DNA from 2 places in the Telluria sp. RT2P19 genome. Region 1 is predicted to be linked to the other one. Evidence: predicted binding sites of a transcription regulator. Region 1 holds the regulator's gene; the other holds the start of a gene.
What was found. The regulator LexA, encoded in region 1, represses DNA repair genes until DNA is damaged. The targets are predictions, from matches to a motif close to ACTGTATNNNNATACAGT.
Positions count from the first base shown of each region.

Region 2: AC56KW_RS02815 (DNA topoisomerase IV subunit B) is a predicted target of LexA. The motif match lies at 1,159-1,176, and genes of this name have one in related genera.

Region 1 covers NZ_JCASIL010000010.1:89,810-93,215, reverse strand. The annotation lists gene rplI (50S ribosomal protein L9) at 1-97, opposite strand, end outside; gene rpsR (30S ribosomal protein S18) at 136-426, opposite strand; gene priB (primosomal replication protein N) at 457-747, opposite strand; gene rpsF (30S ribosomal protein S6) at 789-1,184, opposite strand; gene lexA (transcriptional repressor LexA) at 1,468-2,097, shown strand; gene AC56KW_RS13980 (tetratricopeptide repeat protein) at 2,157-2,873, opposite strand; gene AC56KW_RS13975 (cystathionine gamma-synthase family protein) at 2,994-3,406, opposite strand, start outside.
Region 2 covers NZ_JCASIL010000002.1:149,817-153,222, forward strand. The annotation lists gene AC56KW_RS02805 (gamma-glutamyl-gamma-aminobutyrate hydrolase family protein) at 1-179, opposite strand, end outside; gene AC56KW_RS02810 (response regulator) at 246-1,064, opposite strand; gene AC56KW_RS02815 (DNA topoisomerase IV subunit B) at 1,243-3,240, shown strand; gene parC (DNA topoisomerase IV subunit A) at 3,274-3,406, shown strand, end outside.

The sequences.
Region 1 (3,406 bases):
GTGGGATCAGGAAGTTACGTGCGTAACCATCCTTGACTTTGACGACGTCGCCCAGGTTGCCGACGTTGATAACTTTTTCCAACAGAATAACTTGCATGTTTTATCTCCAGGATATCTGACTGTCGTGACCGACGATTAACCGTGATGCAGGTCGGTGTACGGCAGCAGCGCCAGGTAACGGGCGCGCTTGATGGCGGTGTCGACCTGACGCTGGTAGTGCGCCTTGGTGCCGGTCAGACGTGCTGGCATGATCTTGCCGTTTTCCTGGACGAAGTCCTTCAGGGTGTCGACGTCTTTGTAGTCAACCTGCTCAACGCCAGCGGCGGTGAAGCGGCAGAACTTCTTGCGCTTGAACAGCGGGTTCTGCTGTTTGCGCTTGAGTTTTTCTTTAGCTTTGTTTTTGTCGAACTTTTTACCGAATGCCATTTGAGGCTCCTGTATATCTAAATTGCCGAACTAGGCGGCACTGAAATCAATGATGTGAAACACCAGGGCTTTGCTGTTGCGGTTTTTCCGTGCGAGGAAGCCATCGAAGCGGTAGCTGGCGCCAAGTTCGGCGCTTTGGAACCTGCCCGAAATCTCGCCCGCGGCGAACGCGGGGACTTCGAACTCGACCAGGCGATCGATCCCCGCCTCTCGCTGATGCGAACTGTGCATCAGGATGGCTGAAACGATCGGCACGCCGGCCGGGGTGTAGCGCAGTACGTCACGCTCGGCGATGGTCGCCACGAGCTGGAGCTGGTTCACCCGGTTCTTCTACTGCTTGCTGCTGGATTCCTGGGAAAGACTTAGGCAGCGGCAGCGGCTGGAGCTGCTGCAGGAGCGGCTGCTTCTGCGCGGTGGCTCTTGGCTGCGTCTTCGCGCTGCACCGATTTCATCATCGGCGACGGTGCGGTTTCTGCTTTCTTCATCTTGACGGTCAGATGACGCAGGACGGCATCATTGAACTTGAATGCGGTTTCCAGCTCGACCAGGGTCTCGTTGTCGCACTCGATGTTCAGGCAGATGTAGTGTGCTTTCGGCAGCTTCTGGATCTGGTAAGCCATCTGGCGGCGACCCCAGTCTTCCACGCGATGGATGTTACCGCCGCGGCTGGTCACCGTGGCCTTGTAACGTTCGATCATCGCCGGGACTTGCTCGCTCTGGTCCGGATGGACGATAAAAACGATTTCATAATGACGCATGCATTACTCCTTGAGGACGTTTTAAACAAATGCCCACCTCGGCGTCAAGACGAGTGTGGGAAGGGAACAGCCAGCTAGTATAGCGTGGATTGGGCGAAATGGGAACATGGCCGTCAAGACCTGCGTTTCCAAGTGCCCCTCACTCGACAATTACACTGGACAAGCGCGGGTTTTTCGTTTCTTGTGCGCTTTTTTTGCGCTTTTTCGTGTATATCCCTTGCGTATAGCAGAATACTGTACAAAAATACAGTCTACCTCTACAACCCGTTTCCGCAAGATATTTATGCTCAAGCTCACTGCAAGGCAAGAACAGATCCTTAACCTGATCAAGGAAGCGATCGAGAACACGGGTTTCCCTCCGACCCGGGCCGAGATCGCATCCGAACTGGGTTTCCGCTCGGCCAATGCGGCCGAAGAACACCTGCAAGCGCTGGCGCGCAAGGGCGCGATCGAGATTTCGCCGGGCACTTCGCGCGGCATCCGCCTGGTCGGCGCCACCGCCGTGCAGATCCCGATGCCGCCGCCTTCCCTGATGTCGCTGCCGCTGGTCGGGCGCGTCGCCGCCGGCAATCCGATCCTGGCCCAGGAACACGTCGAAGCGACCTATAACGTCGACACCGCGATGTTCGCGGCGCGGCCCGACTTTTTGCTGAAAGTAAAGGGCTGGTCGATGCGCGATGCCGGCATCATGGATGGCGACTTCCTGGCGGTCAAGAAAATCGACAGCGCCAAGAACGGCCAGATCGTCGTCGCCCGCCTGGGCGAAGAAGTCACCGTCAAGCGCTACCGCAAGACGGGCGACCTGGTCGAGCTGCTGCCAGAAAATCCCGACTTCAGCGTGATCCAGGTCACGCCAGACGAAGAGTTCGCGCTCGAGGGGCTGGCGGTTGGCTTGATGCGTAGCTGGAACTAATCGGCAGTATCTGCTTCAAGTACCTGCGCCGGCCATGTGCCGGCGCTTCCTTTTGCAGCCTAGTTCTTGGCCTTGTTGACCACTGAATTGTGCTGCTCCACGAAGGCTTCGGTCGCGCTGCGCCAGGCGGCGAAATCGGCCAGCACCATCTTCGAATTGACTTTCGCGCCTTCGGCGATGTTCTGGCGCACCTGTTCCAGGTAGGCGGTCGAGGCTTCCGTTTCCTGCTTGTTCATCAGCTTGGCGATATCGGGCGGGATGCGCTTGGTCAGCGGCGACTGCGCGTTCAGGTTGGTCACCATCTTGTTGTAGCAATCCTGCCAGTTGGTCACCGCCTTGTTCACCCGCTCGATGTCGTCGTTCACCTTCGACACCGCCGGGATGCGGGGCGACGGGCAACGGTATTCGCCCGACTGCAGGTCGGCGCCGTCGTAGCCCTTGATCCAGTAATCGATCTCGGCGCGGCGCTCCACGCGCTGCTGCATGACCGCGAGCGAATCGGCAGCGACCTTGTTGCCCTTGGCGGCCGACTTTTCAAACAGCTCCCTGGCCCTGGCTTCGTCGACCGCGCCGGCTTCGCCGTACCAGTACATCTGCCCCAGTTGCTGCTGGGCTTGCGGATTGCCGGCGTTGGCCAGCCTGGTATAGATCTTGAGCGCGCCGGCGTAGTCTTTTTTCTCGAACAGGGCGTTGGCATCCTCGAGCTCGCCTGCGAAGGCGGCGCCGCCGGCCACCATGGCGACCGAAAGGGAGAGGCAGGACAGGAATCGTTTCATGGGCACTTGGCAAGGCTGGGCTGGTAAAAGTCCATGATAGCCGTGTTTTACGGCTGGGCTCAACCGCAAATATGACAAGACCGGCTATCGCCGGCCCCATCAACCCATCTTTTACTCGCCTTACGCGTCCAGCGCCTGGCGGAAGTCGCCGACCAGGTCGTCCGTGTCCTCGATGCCCACCGACACCCGGATCAAACCTTCCGCGATGCCCATGCTGGCGCGCCGCTCGGGCCCCATCTCGAAGAAGATCGTGTGCGCCACCGGGATCACGAGGGTCCGGTTGTCGCCCAGGTTCGACGCCGGGATTGCCAGTTGCAGGCGGTTCAGGTAGTCGAACGGATCAATCTCTTGCTTGAGCTCGAAACTGAGCAGCGAGCCACCGGAACGGAACAAGGCCTTGACGATCCCGTTCTGCGGATGCGATGCCAGGCCCGGATAATGCACGGCCGCCACGCGCTCGTCCGCTTCGAGCATCGTCGCCAGCGCCAGCGCGTTGGCGCTGGTGCGTTCCATGCGCAGCGCCAGCGTCTCGG
Region 2 (3,406 bases), on a different contig from region 1:
GTGATGACCCTGCCGGCCAGCGCGACCGCATTGTCGCCATCGCGCAGGTAGCGCGCCGGCCCGCGCGCGGTCTGGCCGCCGCTGGCGCGGCGATCGGGCACGCGTACACGTGTCTCGCGGCGCTCGTCGATGTCCGCGTTCGGGTCATCGTTGCGCTTGATTTTATCGTCTTCAGCCATGGTTATTAATATAACTTCGCCATCACTGCGCACGATATAAAGTTGTTACAAAACGTCGCGTGCCGCCTACACCGGCAAGTCCAGCAGCTTCTGGAAAGTCAGCATCCAGTGGCGGCCGGCGACCGGCGTCGCCAGCATGCCGCGCGCGCCGGCGCGGCGTGCGCGGACGCTATCGTAGTGAAAGGATTGCTCGACCAGGAACACGACCGGCGTCCGCTGCGCCCCCTGCTGCGACTTGATCGAACTGCACAGATCGTATGGTTCGATGCCGCTCGCCGCAGTGTTGATCAAGACGAGCGAGACCGGCGTTTCGTCGCACAGGTGCACCGCGGCGCACAGGCTGTCGGTCCATTCCACCGGCACCCGGCGCGGTCCGAGCACGCGCGCCACCTGGTTGCGCAGCTTGCACTCCTTGTCGACGATCAGGACGGCCCCATCTACGGGGCCGCGGCGCTGGCGCGCGTAGAATGCGGGCGTTTCGCAGTCCGGCGCCAGGCGCGGACGGCGCCGCCGCTCGGCCAGCACGCGCCGGGTGTGGGTGCTCTGCTGCACCAGGACATGAACCCGGCTATCGAGCAGATCGGCCAGCGCCGCGTACAGTTGCAAGGGCTCGACCGGCCGCGCCAGCGTGCGCCAGGGGCCGGCATCGGGATTGCCGATGACGAGCGCCGGCTGCAGCGATCCGGGCGGCAGGCAGCCGAGCCTGGTCAGCGCGGTCGGACTGTCGCCGTTGGCGATATACAGGTCCGGCTCTTGCAAACTGTCGTCATGCAGGCAAGAATACGACGGTCCCACGCCCGGCGCCTGCGCCAGCAAGGCTTCGAGTCGCGCGGTTTCGCCCGGGGTAAACCCGAGCAGGCGGACGGTGAACTGATAGCTGGCCATGTACATCGGTAGCGCCCCTCCCTGGCATCGCCGTGACAATCCGACTTAATCTAGCACAAACGTGCGAAGCGAAAAGCACGTCACAGCGAAAACTACTGTATATTTAAACAGTAAAAAAGCCCAACCTTTTCCTCCCGACAAGTTAGAATGCCGGAGCATTCGACAAACAATCTTCAAGATGGCCTCCAAGAAACCCGTTCCAGACTACAGCGAATCATCCATCCGCGTCCTCAAGGGACTCGAACCTGTGAAACAGCGTCCGGGCATGTATACCCGGACGGAGAACCCGCTCCACATCATCCAGGAAGTGATCGACAACGCCTCGGACGAAGCGCTGGGCGGTCACTGCAAGAACATCGGCGTGACCCTGAACCCCGACGGTTCGATCACGGTCGAGGATGACGGTCGCGGCATCCCGGTCGGCATCCACCCGGAAGAAGGCGTGTCCACGGTCGAGATCGTGTTCACCCGCCTGCACGCCGGCGGCAAGTTCGACAAGGGCTCGGGCGGCGCCTACGCCTTCTCGGGCGGCCTGCACGGCGTCGGCGTCTCGGTCACCAATGCGCTGTCCAAGCGCCTCGAGATCGAGGTGTGGCGCAAGGACGACCAGGGCAACGGCCAGCACAAGCTGGTGTTTGCCGACGGCGACGTGATCGAGCCGCTGACCTCTTCGCCAGCCGAACGCGGCGGCAAGAAGAACGGCACCCGCGTCACCGCCTGGCCCGACGGCAAATATTTCGACTCCCCGAACATCCCGCTGGGCGACCTGCAGCGCCTGCTGCGCTCGAAGGCGGTGCTGTTGCCGGGCGTGACCGTCACGCTCACCAACGGCAAGACCGGCGATGTCCAGACCTGGCGCTACGATGAAGGCCTGCGCGGCTACCTGAACGAAGCGCTGGCCCAGAGCTCGAGCGGCGAGACCCTGATCCCGCTGTTCGAAGGCGCGCAGTTCGCCGCCGCGGGCGACGACAGCTTCGCCGAGGGCGAAGGCGCGGACTGGGTCGTGGCCTGGACCGAGGAAGGCGGCGTGGTGCGCGAGTCCTACGTCAACCTGATCCCGACCGTGAGCGGCGGCACCCACGAAGCCGGCCTGCGCGACGGCCTGTTCGGCGCCGTGAAGAATTTCGTCGAGCTGCATGGCCTGCTGCCGAAGGGTGTCAAGCTGCTGCCCGAAGACGTCTTCGCGCGCGTCTCGTTCGTGCTGTCGGCCAAGGTGCTGGACCCGCAGTTCCAGGGCCAGACCAAGGAACGCCTGAACTCGCGCGATGCGCTCAAGCTGGTCTCGACGTTTACCAAGCCGCCGCTCGAATTGTGGCTGAACCAGCACGTCGAATACGGCAAGAAGCTGGCCGAGCTGGTGATCAAGCAGGCCCAGTCGCGCCTGCGCTCGCTGCAAAAAGTCGAGAAGAAGAAATCGTCCGGCGTGGCCGTGTTGCCGGGCAAGCTGACCGATTGCGAGTCGAGCGACATCACCCGCAATGAACTGTTCCTGGTCGAGGGCGATTCGGCCGGCGGTTCGGCCAAGATGGGCCGCGACAAGGAATTCCAGGCCATCCTGCCGCTGCGCGGCAAGGTGCTCAACTCGTGGGAGACCGACCGTGATCGCCTGTTCGCCAACAACGAGATCCACGATATCTCGGTGGCAATCGGCGTCGATCCGCACGGACCGAACGACTCGCCCGACCTGACCAGCCTGCGCTACGGGAAGATCTGCATCCTGTCGGATGCCGACGTCGACGGTTCGCACATCCAGGTGCTGCTCTTGACGCTGTTCTTCAAGCACTTCCCGGCCCTGTTCCGCAACGGGAATATCTGCATCGCGCGTCCGCCGCTTTACCGCGTCGACGTGCCGGCGCGCGGCAAGAAGCCGATCCAGAAGCTGTATGCGCTGGACGATGGCGAGCTGCTGGCGATCGAGGACAAGCTCAAGAAAGAAGGCCTGAAGGAAGGCGTATGGAGCATTTCGCGCTTCAAGGGCCTGGGCGAGATGAACGCCGAGCAGCTGTGGGAAACGACGATGAACCCGGACACGCGCCGCCTGCTGCCGGTATCGTTCGGCCAGTACGACCTGGCCGAATCGGCATCGCGTTTCAATATGCTGATGGGCAAGGGCGAAGCCGCCGCACGCCGCGCCTGGATCGAGGAACACGGTAACGAGACCGAGGCGGATATCTAATCGTCCGCCCACGCGAGCAACCGAACACACATCATGACGAATCAACCAAGTCTCTTTGAACAGCAACACGAGCCCTCGGACGTCGAGACGCTCACCCTGTCCACCTTCGCCGAGCGCGCCTACCTCGACTACGCCGTCTCGGTGGTCAAGGGCCGCGCCCTGCCGG